One region of the Leucobacter sp. NPDC015123 genome, then DNA from elsewhere that is predicted to be linked to it. Evidence: predicted binding sites of a transcription regulator. Region 1 holds the regulator's gene; the other holds the start of a gene.
What was found. The regulator HspR, encoded in region 1, represses chaperone genes until heat shock. The targets are predictions, from matches to a motif close to AAGTTGAGTCNNNNNGACTCAACTT.
Positions count from the first base shown of each region.

Region 1 (6,931 bases):
GGTGCCACGGGTGGAGCTGCGGCCGTGGCGCAGAGCATTGCGGCACGCCGACGCGAGCCGGGGCTACAGCACCTCGCGGTGCGCCTCACGCATCTCCTCGACCGCCCGGTCGAGCGCTGGGTCGTCGCCGCGGGCGAGACCGGCGTACTGCAGCACGACGCCATCCTTCGTTGGGATCGCCTTCACCCACACCCGGCGGCGCGGCACGAACAGCGACCACAAGAGCCCGCCGAGCGAGAGCAGGGCAAAGATCAGGATCCCGATCTGGAACGGATTCTGCATCACGTCGAATGACGCGTACCTGGGCACGGCTTCGAGGGTTACGGTGCCGAGGCCGCGCGGCAGGTCTGCCGTCTCACCGGGCCGTAGCTCAATCGACGGCTTGTCGATGGCACGGCCGGTGAGCTGCTCCATGTTCTCGGTTTCAAGCGAGTAGACCGACTGCGGGATGCCGAACTCGTTATCGACGCCCGTATCACCCATGAAGGCGTCGAGCGTGAGCACCGGGTTCTCGAGGTCAGGGTAGTTCGAGGTGTACGCGCCGGATTCGAGCTTCGTCTGTGTCGGGTAGAAGAAGCCGCGCAGGCCAAGCTCGGTTTCTTCACCCGCATCGTTCGTCATGCCATCGAGCACCTTCACGACGCCGAGCGAGGTGAGGTTCGGGTCAGCGCCCTGCGGGATGAACGGCACCGACTCCTGGAACACGATCTCGCCGTCGGCGTTACGGATCACGATTGTCGGCGCGTAGCCGTTCGCGAGCAGGTAGATCGGCGAGCCGTGCACGCGCAGTGGGTGATTCACCCTGATCTCTTCAGCGCTCTCGTTTCCTTCGGGGTCTGTGAGCGTCATGCTCGCGATGAACTCGCGCACTTGCCCGATCGAGTTCGGGCTCGCATCCTCGTCATCGGGGGCGATGTAGTTGACGTCGAGATCGTCGAGGCGCAGGCTGAACGGCTCGAGTGTGTCCGAGCTGAACGCGCGGCCCGAGTTCGCCGAGTCGTAGTCGATGATCTGGTTGACGAAGCTTTCGCCTTCGTAGAGCACTCGCTGGCCGTTGAAGGTGAATGCGCTGCCGAGGCCGACGCAGACGAGCACCCCGACGAGCGCGGTGTGGAACAACAGGTTGCCTGTTTCGCGCAGGTAGCCGCGCTCGGAGGAGACCGAGACCTCTGCGACGCCGCGGTGCGTTGCCTCCTGGATCTCGACGCGGTAACGCTGACGGCGGAGGATCTCGGCGGCAGACTCGACTGCTGCGCGCGCGAACTCGAGCCGCTCCGCCTCAGTCGCCTCGGCGTTCGTCACGCGGGTCTCAGAGAAACCAGCCATGCGGTTGAGCCTTGCGGGCGTCTTCGGAGGCTTGCCTCGCCACGCCTGCCAGTGATGCTTGATTCGGGGCAGCACGCAGCCGATGAGCGAGATGAACAGCAGCAGGTAGATCGCCGAGAACCATACCGAGCCGTAGACGTCAAACGCCTGGATCGGGAACGCATCAAGGATCTTGAAGAGCGTCGGATTATCTTTCTCGTACTGCAGCACGCCGTTCGGGTCGGCGCCGCGCTGCGGCACGAGCGAGCCTGGGATCGCGGCGACAGCGAGCAGAAGCAGCAGGATCAGCGCGACCCGCATGCTTGTGAGCTGACGCCAGAACCAGCGGAGCCAGCCTGTGAGGCCGAGCTCCGGGCTCGTCACGGGCGCTGGCGCGCCAGATCCGTCGTCATAGTCAGAGGGGCGTGACATAGCCACCAATCCATATCTGAAGTTCGCTCATGATGAGGCCCCAGAGGCCAGTCACCATGAGAACACCGAGGATGATAAGAATGACGCCGCCGACGATGTTGACCGCACGGATATGGCGTTTGAAGAAGCTCATCGTCTGCGTCATCCAGCCGAAGCCGAAGGCCGCAAGCACGAACGGAATTCCGAGCCCAAGCGAGTAGAGCAGTGCGAGCAATGCCGCACGCCCGATCGAGCCCTGCTGCATCGCGAGCAGGCTCACGGTACCGATCGTGGGGCCGAGGCAGGGTGCCCACCCGATCGCGAACACGATGCCCAGCAGCGGGGCCCCAGCAAGGCCGACCTTTGGGCTGATCTTCAGTCTCGTTGTTCGCTGAAACTTCGCGAAGGCGCCCATGAAGACGAGGCCCATCACGATCACAACGACGCCCATGACGCGCAGGATCACGTCTTGCCAGTCGAGGTACCACGTGCTCGCGCCAACCGCGCCAGACAGCGTGAGCAGCACGACGAACACGATGGCGAAGCCGAGCACGAAGAGGATCGACCCGAGCACCATCCGGTTACGCTCGCGTCTGCCCGCAGCCTTTGGATTCGCCGCGTTTGCGCTCGGCGTACCTGCCACGCCAGAGACGTATGCAAGGTAGCCCGGGATGAGCGGGAGCACGCACGGCGAGAGGAACGAAACGAGCCCTGCAGCGATTGCGATGGCCGAGGCAACGAGCAGCTGCCCGTCGGCAATGATCTCCTGGATCCCCATCAGTTCGCGCCGGCGGCGGCCTGCTCGTCGAGCGTCTCCGTGACGAGCGTTTGCAGTTGCGACACCCCTGCAAGCTGCCCGACTACCGTGTGCGCAACGCGCCCCTCAGCGTCAAGAATCAGCGTCGTCGGAACCGCGTTCAGCGGGATCTGCCCTGCGAATGCGCGCTGCACGGTGCGGCCGCCGGGGTTATCGAGGATCGACTCGTATTCGATACCGAACTCGACTCCGAACTGCTTCGCCTGCGCGGCCTGATCGCGAGTGTTCACACCAACGAACTTGACGCCTTGCGGCTCGAACTCGTTGTATGCCTCGACGAGGTCTGGCGCCTCGGCCCGGCACGGGGCACAGCCCGCGTACCAGAAGTTCACTACTGTGACGCTGCCGATCGTGTCGGCTGAGCTCAGTTCGTTGCCAAACTCGGTCTCGCCCGTGAACTCAACGGGTTCGCCACGCTTGTCTGCGGGGAACGAGGCCGAAGAGCCATCGCCTGCGACGAAGCCCTTGTCGCCACCCTGTTGCCACTGTGCGGCGAGAGAGTCACCTTCGGTGGTGCTGCAGCCGGCGAGGCCAACTGCGAGGGCCGCGGCAGTGGCGGCGATGGCGGCGATTCGGCGTCGCGCGGTCATACAGCTCCTACATCGGTAGCGTCGTCCATGAGTGACTTCGCCGGGTTTCGGTAATCGACCTCGAACCAGCGGTTCCCGCGGCGCTCGAATGTCGTGATGCTCGAGAGGTCGCAGCGCCGAGTGGCTGGGTTATGGAACAGGGGCTTGCCTGCGATGTCGAGGTGCGCCATCCAGATCGGGGACTGGTGCGCGACCATCACAATGTCGCCACCCTGCGCCTTGTCCCACGCGTCGTTCATCGCTTCGCGCACGCGCGCCGCAACCTGGCGGTAGGGTTCCCCCCAGCTCGGGCGGAATGGGTTGACAAACTTGTACCAGTACCGCGGCTTCTTGAACGCCGCGTCGGGCCCCGAGTTCACCTTGCCCTCGAAGAAGTTCGTAGGTTCGATGATGCGATCCTCAGTCTGGATCTCCAGTCCAAGTGCGCTCGCGATGGGTCGCGCGGACTGCTGCGCGCGCTCAAGCGGCGACGCGTAGAGGGCGACTACTTTCCGGTCGCTACCTGCGAGTTCAAGCGCAGCAGCCTCAGCCATGGCGTGGCCTCGCTCTGAGAGACGGAAGCCGGGGATACGGCCGTACAGGACGAGGTCGGGGTTATGGACCTCCCCGTGGCGCACCAAGTGCAAGAGTTTATCGCTCACACACTCATTCTAGGCTTCAGCTGCCTGTGAGTTCGGTGGCTGAATCCCTAACGCTTTGTCACTTCCAGCACGGTGAACGTTGCGTCGCGCTGGAGCTGCCTTGCGGGGCCAATGACGCGTTCAAGGAGCCGTCGATAACCGAGGTGCGAGTTGAACACGATACGCAGTTCGCCGCCGGGCTTCAGCACGCGCGCACAGTCACGGATCAGCCGGTGGGCTACCCCCGCATGCACTGTCGATCCGGTGTGGAACGGCGGGTTGAGTAGCACGAGGTCAGCCCACCCGTCAGCGACCGCCTCAGCGCCATCAGCCCGGTGAATCGCCATCCGCTCCCCGACTCCAGCTGCCTCGGCAGTCAGCGCGGCCGAGCGAACGGCCGCATCCGACTGATCACTCGCAAGAACTCGCGCGCTCGGCAATGCGAGCGCAGCGGACACCGCGAGCACACCGCTTCCGCAACCCAGGTCAAATACGTTGGCGCCCGGGGCGATGTCGGCCCAGCTTGCACCGGCCCCACCTCGTTCGAAGGTGCTGAGCAGCAGCCGGCTGCCGTGGTCGAGTTTGGTGCCACCGAAAGTGGCGCCAAACGCCGCGAGGCCAAACGTGAGCTCGCGATCCTGCCCCCACTTCGGAAACGGCGGTTTCGCACCGGCAAGCATCGGGAGCGGGGACGTCGCCTGCAGCACCCGGGACTTTCGCCACCCCAGGCCGGCGGTCACCGCGCCGAAGTACCGCCCGAGAACGTCGTTCTGGGCACGGGTCATGTGCTTCACCCGGCCGCCCGCGAACACGCGCACGGTTGGGCTCGCGAAGCGCGCGATCTTCCACGCGATCTCCTCGAGCGCTTCGAGGCCGCGGGGCAACTGCACAAGCACTGTCTCGGCCCCATCGAGAAGCTCGGGTCCGAGGGGTGCTGACTCGTAGCGGTCTCGCAGGCCGAGCCTCACCGCATTGGCCGCGAGAGCCCGCTCGCCGAGCACTGGATCCTGATAGGACCTGACAGCACCAGCGCCGAGCACTGCTGCCGCGCCAAGAGTGAGCGCCCCGTGCCTGTCACCAATCGTGACGACGGTTCCAGGCGCAGCAGAGCGAACGCGCTCGGCCGCGGCGGTCAGGATGTGCACGTCTGCAGTGTCGTACGCCTGGAGCTCTGGCGCGTCGAAATCGGGGTCGCGACTGAGCGCCCCGCAGAACTCTTCGAGCCGCGCAGCTACGGCTTCCACACAACAACTTCCGCGTTGCGACGCGTGCGAGTTCCGCGCCGCAACGTGACGACCTCGCCGCCAGCCCCGGCCGCGAAGACGCGGCGCTCCGGGCGCTTGAGCATTTCGTCTGACAGTGCACGTTCGAGCTCATGCACCTGGGACTCAAGCTCGCGCACCCGGTCCTCGAGCGTCAACACGCGGCGAATCCCCTCGAGACTCAGGCCCTCTGCAGAGAGTCTCGCGACCTCACGCAGCCTGTGCACGTCGTAGAGGGAGTATCGCCGCGTGTTTCCGCTCGTACGCTGCGGCACCACGAGCCCGATTCGGTCGTACTGCCGCAGCGTCTGCGGGTGCATCTCGGCGAGTTCGGAGGCAGCGGCGATCGCAAAGACCGGAGTAAACCTGTCCATTGGCACGTTGACCATTGCCCCTCCCTACGCCTTTCTTCTGAGTTGTGTTTCGTTGTGAGCTAGGCGCGAGCCCGCGAGAGCAGATCCGCGCGCGGGTTCTCCTGCGGCTCGACCTGCTGAAACGCTTCGAGCGCCTCGCGCGCCTCGTCGCTCAGGTGACTCGGAACCGCGACCTGAATCTCTGCGAGCAGGTCTCCCGTGCCCTTTGAGGTCTTCACTCCGCGGCCCTTCACGCGCAGCACTCTGCCGCTCGGGGTCCCAGGCTGCACTTTGAGCTTCACGGTGTCGCCACCAAGTGTTGGCACCTCGACTGTCGCGCCGAGTGTCGCCTCGGTAAACGTCACAGGGAGCTTGAGCTTCAGGTTCTGACCGTCGCGCTCGAACACCGGGTGCTTGCGCACGGTAACCGTGAGCAGCAGGTCTCCCGCAGGCGTACCCGCAGGCCCCTGTTCGCCCTTGCCACGCAACCTGATCTTCTGGCCGTTGGAAACCCCGGCAGGGATCTTGACCTTCACGTTGCCAGTCGAGGTCTGCAGCGTGACAGTGTCGCCACTCACCGCAGTCTCGAAATCGATCGTCGTCGACGCGTTCACATCACGACCCTTTTGGGGGCCGCGCGGCGCGCCACCGAACATGTTGAACAGGTCGTCGTAGCCGCCGCCCTGCTGGAACGTGTACTGCGTGTTCCTGCCACCGTGGCCGCCGCCGAACATGCCACCGAAGACATCCTCGAAGCCCTGGCCGCCCTGGCCACCCGATGTGAACCGGGCACCGCCGGCTCCCATCGCCCGAATCTGGTCGTACTCAGAGCGCTGCTCTTTGTCGGAGAGCACCGAGTAGGCCTCGGAAATCTCCTTGAACTTTGCTTCAGCGGCCGCATCTCCTGGGTTCGAATCAGGGTGATACTTTCGCGCAAGCTTGCGGTAAACCTTTTTCAGTTCAGCGTCGTCGGCATCCTTCGAGACCCCGAGAGTGCGGTAGAAGTCTTTGTCTAACCAATCTTGACTAGCCATCAGCTCCCACCGCCACCGCTACCTTGGCGGGGCGCAGTTCAACATCTCCGATGCGATAGCCCCGCTCGACTACGTCAAGCACAGTGTGCTGCTCGGTGCCGGGAACCGGCACCTGAGCGATTGCTTCGTGCACCTGCGGGTCGAAAGGCTCCCCCTTCTCGCCGAAGCTTTCGACGCCGAGCCGTTCAAGGCTGGCGCGCAGCTTCTGCGCGATCGTGGCGAATGCGCTGCCCTCGGTCAAGTCGCCGTGCTGTTCTGCACGGTCGAGGTCGTCGAGTACCGACAGCAGCTGCAGCACGACCGAGGCCTTCGCGCGCTGCTTGTCGAGCTCGACGTTCGCCTCGGTACGCTTCCGGTAGTTCGCGTACTCGGCCGTGAGCCTACGGAGATCCTCAAGGTAGGGGTTCTCCTCGTCGCCCTCGGCAGCGTCGGCGTCCGCGCCAGCGGCCGCCTCGGTCTGCTCAGCGCCGAGAATGTCGTCTACCGTGAGATCGTCGCCTTCCGGCCCGGGAGCGGAGGGGGTTCCCTCCGCCCCGGGG
Region 1 is NZ_JBIBVH010000006.1:113,881-120,811, forward strand. It holds gene ACF07D_RS12500 (cytochrome c biogenesis protein ResB) at 64-1,737, opposite strand; gene ACF07D_RS12505 (cytochrome c biogenesis CcdA family protein) at 1,721-2,494, opposite strand; gene ACF07D_RS12510 (TlpA disulfide reductase family protein) at 2,494-3,123, opposite strand; gene ACF07D_RS12515 (histidine phosphatase family protein) at 3,120-3,764, opposite strand; gene ACF07D_RS12520 (class I SAM-dependent methyltransferase) at 3,812-4,987, opposite strand; gene ACF07D_RS12525 (heat shock protein transcriptional repressor HspR) at 4,975-5,394, opposite strand; gene ACF07D_RS12530 (DnaJ C-terminal domain-containing protein) at 5,439-6,392, opposite strand; gene ACF07D_RS12535 (nucleotide exchange factor GrpE) at 6,385-6,931, opposite strand, start outside.

Region 2 (6,931 bases), on a different contig from region 1:
CGAGGGCGTCGCCTCGATACCGGAGAGGCGTTTTCCACTACGAGTGGAGAGAAATTGGCTGCCAAGGGAGCGCGAAAGTCAGATCGTTCACCCACAACTGATTCGGCGCACCTGCGCTGAATGCGCGGTTCGCGAGGCCTGAGCTCACCATTCTCTTGTTCAGGTTCTCGAATCCGCGCCTGCTCGTCGGGAAAGACTCCACTTTTCACGCCTTGGTTGATATCGGCCTGGCGCACCCAGGCGCGCACCGTCGACCCGGAACCGAGTTTTTCCGGCCACGCCCACGGTCGCGCCTTGACTCATACCGGGTTAGGCGCAGAAAGTTCGCACCATTCTGATCGCTGCACCTCCCTCCCAGCCGAGTAGCGGCATCTCTTGTTCTCATGTTGGACTCCGCTCCATGCCCCATCCGCGACCCTGGAACCTCCAACATTGCCAGGACGCCTTCATCAACTGGGCACCGGGCCCCTCTCCCAAACCCACGTCTTCGAGGCGAGAATACGGCCACCATGCTCTTCGAAGAAGTCGGTAGGTAGAGTGGCCGGCATGGGGAAGACGAATGGGATCCTGAATCGCTGCATCAATGAAGCTCGGGATGAGCTATCAGAATTCACGAATGGGAGGGCATTTACATCGGGGAACTGTCATGCACTCCATGACCGCGTTCAGCGCGTCTTAGAGTCACTTACCGAGGCAGTTGAGGCGCTTGCCGAAGACAGGGCACAGCGCCGCGATAACGAGGAGCCCAGCCGAGTAACTACACGCGGCTAGTGACGTCCGAGGAGCGCTTCCCAGAGTGACTCAGTGCGAGAGATCGCGTCGTCGAGCTGCCGCGCCGGTTCGCGAAGGTAAAGCTGTCGGCAGATAGGTTCTTGCGTTCACGTCGCGCTTGCGCGATTTCCTTGTCGAGGTAGTCAATGGTGTGAGTTCTAATGTGTTTTGGAAGTCGTCCGAAGCCTGCCCCAAAAGGAGGAGGAACCGTGCCGGGCGGGGTGACGTGCGCCTGCGCCTCATTGTTGGATGCTTCATAGCTCATTGACGTGGGCCCCTCGCTCAGGCCGGTGGCGAAAGACCGCCGATAATCGTCGCTGTGATGCAGCGACAGACTCAAAGCAGGTTACCGCCTAGTTGGCGGTACAAGAAGGGCACGGTAGGCACGCGTTCATCTGTTGTCTGCCGGGGGTAGGACTTCTCTCATCCGGTGATCAAGCCCCAAATGAGCAGGACGACTATGGAACCACTAATGAGAAGCGCCCAGAACTGTAATGACCAGAGCTTCTGGGGCGACGCGTCGAACACGATCGATCCAAGCCAACCGCCAGAGATGCATTCTTCAAGAGCAGCCGACTCCACCTGCGGACACATGTTGCTCTCGCGGAGTTCATCCGCGGTCTCGTAGCGAACGAGGAACCTCACCGTTGCGCCGGCGAACGTGCCACTTGGCGTTCCCAGCAACAGCATCGGCGCAGGTCAAGCTACCGAGAGTTCACTGGATGGAACGATAACTTTGCGACCGACTCGTCGACCTTTTCAACCGAGCGAGTGGGGGTGGGCCCAAAGGACTCACTAGCGCTGCTGCAACCGGCGGGTGCCCCGTGAGTACTTCGAGAAGGGCTCGAGAGGGGTTCGAATGGCATTTCACCGCTCACTTCCTCGACGCCTGGCAAGTGACATGGTGCTGGCGCTTCGAGCGGCCGATGGCGACGAGGACACCCTTCGCGCGTTGACCATGCCTCATACGTGCCGGGACCCGCTCGCGCACATCACCTGCCCCGAAGCGCTCAAGAGACGTCAACAGGGCGGCAGCCTTGAAGAGCGCACGCAGAGCCCGAATGACCCTCTCGTCGGCGGAGACGAGGCGCAGCCCCGTTCCAGAGAGATAGGTATCTCTCGGGAACGGGGCCGCAGCTCGTTCATATCAGGCTCAGGTTGTACGTGCAGGACCAGCTTGTTAGGCGGTGATCGACTTCCCCTCAGCTGCTTCAGTCGACGGCATTGCCACCTCGATCTTCCGCGGCTTTGCCTTTGCGTTCAGCGGAAGGATGACGCTGAGGACACCGTCCTTGTAGGTGGCGCTGATGTTCTCGGTATCGATGCCTTCGCCGATGCTGAACTGTCGCAAGTAGGCGCCCTCGGGGCGCTCCTGTGTCAGCCACTTCACGCCGTCGGAGTTCGCGCCTGAACGGTAAGCGCGGATCGTGAGTAGCTGGCCGTCGACGTCAATATCGAGGCTGCCTGGGTCGATTCCTGGCATATCAGCTGTCAGGAAGTATCGGTCCTGGTCTCGGTAGAGGTCAACGGGCATGGCGCGTGGCGCGGTGCGCGCCTGCAGCATGCCGGTGGCGACTCGTTCGAGCTCAGTGAAAGGGTCAAATGTCAGTGCCATTGAGATCAGTCTCCTTTCGATAGAAACCTGAGTCGGTTCCGCTCAGGTGTGATTTAGATTAGCACTCTGACCCTGAGAGTGCTAATAAAGAATGCTCAAAAATTGCTCAAAAGACCAACGCCACAGAGTTCACATTCCGGACCACTCGAGCCGTGTTCAACGACATCAATGCCCCCTGCCGCCATATCCGCAAGCAGCTACAGGCCCAAAAAGTAGCTGCCCCCATGTTTGAGGCGTATGGTGGTGTCCCACTCAGGAAAGGGAATGCAACATGAACGAGAAGAAGAAGCCCACCGAGGACACTGTTGACGAACCCGTAATGGACGGCGCTGACGAGGAATTCGATGGGGACGCAAACCCCCGCAAAGAGCAATCAGACCCAGGGCTGATCCGCCATCCCGACAAGGGCGACAAGACGACCGCGCCTTACAACCTGTAGAGCAGCCAGCAGCGCTTCTGGACAAGACCACCAGTCGCGCCAACCACACTGCGCGAACCGCCCTATGTGATCCAGCAACACGAATATCCTCTTGCACATATCTGGCCGACTCGTACGGTGTTGACGCTCTGGCTCCGCATGCAATCACGAATGGCCCCCAGTAACCCTGTTCTCGCCACGGAGGAGGCGCGGGCCCACTGGGGGGCTATGTTCGTCGCTTCTGGACGGATTTAGCGCCGTTGGCTGGACAGGCGCCCGCGCGCCGTGGGAGTTGGCTTTCTCAAGCCCCCACAGTACGGATGCGCTCGCGGCCTCGAGGGCGCCGTGCTGCGAGATAACGCGTCGCTTGGATGGCTGGGGATGCCATTACTGCACAAAGAACATGGATACGTTGTCGCGGTTTGCGAGAGCAACGCTCATTGCGACGGGAGGGTCTTTGGGCTGGCGTATGACGCCCATAGATTGGTGTCGATTTACACGCATGGCATGCACTCGATGCCGTTGGTTGTGTCGGTGCGCGTCACGGCTTCCCCTGTCCGAAAGTTTGCTCGAACAGCGTCTGTGTGCCCACTGACATCTATGACTTGTTTCGGAGCCCCTCTGCTCTCGCGTAGACGCGCGCACGGAGCTCGTCGAGCTGTTCTGGCGCGAGCGCTTGGTTCAGGATTTGTGCGATGCGTGTACGAGATAGACCGGCTTCTTCGCCGATTTGGGAGTGAGTGAGGCCGGCGCTCCGCAGCGCGAGAATACGGGGCCGGTCAGGTGATGGTTTGGACATGCAGCATCTGCCAACCGCCCGCGGTCTTGGCATTGAGCGCTGGCATGCTTGCGGTCTCGAAGTCCTCTGTTTGGTCTCGCCGCTGACGCGTGCCGAATTCGCTTAGCCAAACCCGAAGCTCTCCTTGCGTCCGCGTGCTCACATCCCCCTGTTGCCCCGTGATCGCTCAGTGGGGTCACCCTCGGGTTGTGGACACTACGCGAAGCAGACCCCCGTGTTCTGCTGGAACGGATGTCTCCTGACTACACGTAGGAAATTCACCCCGGAGTAGCGGCGAGAGGCCGCCCACCTCGGGGTCGATACCGGCCGCGAGGTCGTGCACTTCGCCAAAGAACTCCGGCCCGGGGAACAACTCCTCGGCCGGTGGGTGAATCAAGAACGCGCAAGGCTCGATGGCCCGGCCCCAGCCGAAACTCAACATGCCGAGACTCATGGGCGTTGCTCACTCTGTCTACCTCGCCTGGCGTTAGAAACGAAGCCGGCCTTGCTGGCCTGCGTGCGACAAATCCCGCGCACATTGATACGAGCGCGACGAATGACACGAACGCTTCCAGGACAGATCCCGACGATGTGGTGTTTCATGCCGACCGGTGCGCCCAGTTCACCTCGACACAGCTGCACGAGGTTTACCAGGCGCATGGGCTCGCCCAGAAGCACCGCGAGGACGAGACGTCTAAAGCAGCGTAGTTTCCCATGTGCCCCAAATGTGCCCTGCGAACTGAGCTGGCGGTAGGCGAAACAAAAAAGCCCCGGAACTTCCGCAAGTCTCTACGGCAGTTCCGGGGCCATCTGTCGGGATGACAGGATTTGAACCTGCGACCCCGTCGTCCCGAACGACGTGCGCTACCAAACTGCGCCACATCCCGATTTACGCTTTCGCGCAAGGAATACTCTATCGGGTCGCACTCGAAAAACGAAAACGGGCAGGGCGGTCAGCATGTCGCGGGCGGGGCTGTCAGCAAGTCGCGCGGCGGCCGAGCTCGAGCCCGCGCACAAGCCGCTCCGGACCGGGCCCCGGCCCTGGCGACGCCGCTCGCTAGTCCAGCGTCGCGATCACCACGGGGGCGTCCTGCCCCGGCCAGGTCGCCGTAAGCGTGCCCACAGCCCCACGCGCAGCGGGTGAGTCGGTCTGCGGCACGTGGATCACCCTGAGCGTGGAGAAACCCGTCGAGGCGACGCTCACGCCGTCAGCGAGAGACACCTCAGCAGCCCAGAGCTCTGGCACCTGCGCGCCGGGCTCCCCCGACCCATGGATCGGCATTTGAATCGCCCGCGCGACCGTGCTGCCGTCGGGCTGGTGCACGAGCTCTTCACTGTTCGAGCCACCCTGCGAGATCACCTGGGCGAGCACGGCGCGGTAGACGGGGTCGCCCGTCGCGGCAGTCACCCAGCGCGTGCCGAGCACGCCGTGCTCGGTCGTACCAACAAGGTGCGCCTCTCCGCCATCGAGCGGCGCGCTGCGGTAGGTGAGCGGCACGTGGTAGACCTTGTCCTCGCCAGCGGAGACAAGGATCCCGTCGATGCCAACCTCGCCTTCAGGGTCGTCGAGGCGGTAGCCCGAGACGCGCGTGAGCTTTGAGATGTCGCCAGTAAACCAGGGCTGCTTCGGCAGCCACTCGGCGATGAGTTCGAGCTTCGAAGGGACGAGCGTGGTGTCGATGTAGAGGAGTGCCATGACCCGATCATACGGGGCCGACGCGTGAGCGAAAACAGAAACGCCCACACCCTGGCAACAGCTCAGGGTGTGGGCGCGAAACGCGAAAGCGGCGCTTACTTCTGGTTCTTCAGGCGCGATGCCGAGCGGGCGCGCAGCGACGCGTCGAGCTCGACCTTGCGAATGCGGATCACGTCGGGGGTCACCTCGACGCACTCGTCTTCGCGGGCGAACTCGAGGCTCTCCTCGAGGGTCAACACGCGGGGAGGAGTCATCGACTCGAACGAGTCTGACGAAGCTGCACGCATGTTGGTGAGCTTCTTCTCCTTGGTGATGTTCACGTCCATGTCTTCGGAGCGCGAGTTCTCACCGATAACCATGCCCTCGTAGACCTCCTGCGTGGGCTGCACGAAGAAGCTCATGCGCTCCTGGAGGTTGATCATCGAGAACGGGGTCACGACGCCCGAGCGGTCGGCGACGATCGAGCCGTTGTTGCGGGTGACGATCTGGCCTGCCCACTCGTCGTAGCCGTGCGAGATCGCGTTCGCGATGCCGGTGCCGCGTGTGGTTGTCATGAACTCCGAGCGGAACCCGATGAGACCACGGGCGGGCACGATGAACTCCATGCGAACCCAGCCGGTGCCATTGTTCACCATGTTCTCCATGCGGCCCTTACGCGCTGCGAGCAGCTGAGTGATCGCGCCGAGGTGCTCTTCGGGCGTATCGATCGTGAGGTGCTCGTAGGGCTCGTGGGTCTTGCCGTCGACCTGCTTCGTGACAACCTGCGGCTTGCCGACGGTGAGCTCGAAGCCCTCGCGGCGCATGTTCTCGACGAGGATCGACAGCGCGAGCTCGCCTCGGCCCTGAACCTCCCACGCGTCGGGGCGGTCGGTGTCGAGCACCTTCAGCGACACGTTACCGATGAGCTCGCGGTCAAGGCGATCCTTGATCATGCGGGCGGTGAGCTTGTGGCCCTTCACCTTACCGACGAGCGGCGAGGTGTTCGCACCGATTGTCATCGAGATTGCGGGCTCGTCGACCTCGATGAGCGGCAGCGGACGAGTGTCTTCAGCGTCGGCGATGGTCTCGCCGATAGTGATGTTCTCGATACCGGCGATCGCAACGATGTCACCGGGGCCGGCCTTCTCTGCCGGGTAGCGGGTGAGCGCCTTGGTGAGCATGAGCTCGGTGATACGCACGTTCTGCTGGGTGCCGTCGCTCTTGACCCAGGCGACGGTCTCCCCCTTGTGGATCCAGCCGTTGTGCACGCGCAGCAGTGCGATACGGCCGAGGAACGGCGAGGAGTCAAGGTTCGTGACGTGCGCCTGCAGCGGGTGCTCGTCATCGTAGGTCGGTGCGGGCACCTGCTCAAGGATCACGCCGAAGAGCGCCTCAAGGGTGTCGCCGTCGGGCAGCGTGCCGTTGGCGGGCTCGTTCAGGCTCGAGGCACCGGCACGGCCCGACAGGTAGACGACGGGAACGTCGAGGATCGCGTCAACGTCGAGGTCTGGGTGCTCTTCAGCGATGTCGGAAGCCAGGCCGAGCAGCAGGTCCTGCGCCTCGCCGACAACCTCGGGAATACGGGCGTCGGGGCGGTCGGTCTTGTTGACCGCGAGGATCACGGGGTGCTTCGCCTCAAGCGCCTTGCGCAGCACGAAGCGGGTCTGGGGCAGC
Region 2 is NZ_JBIBVH010000001.1:424,517-431,447, forward strand. It holds gene ACF07D_RS01935 (hypothetical protein) at 1,195-1,461, opposite strand; gene ACF07D_RS01940 (Hsp20/alpha crystallin family protein) at 1,952-2,386, opposite strand; gene ACF07D_RS01945 (hypothetical protein) at 2,658-2,825, shown strand; gene ACF07D_RS01950 (sigma factor-like helix-turn-helix DNA-binding protein) at 3,403-3,603, opposite strand; tRNA gene ACF07D_RS01955 (tRNA-Pro) at 4,396-4,469, opposite strand; gene ACF07D_RS01960 (hypothetical protein) at 4,640-5,278, opposite strand; gene typA (translational GTPase TypA) at 5,374-6,931, opposite strand, start outside.
Region 2: ACF07D_RS01940 (Hsp20/alpha crystallin family protein) is a predicted target of HspR. The motif match lies at 2,411-2,435, and genes of this name have one in related genera.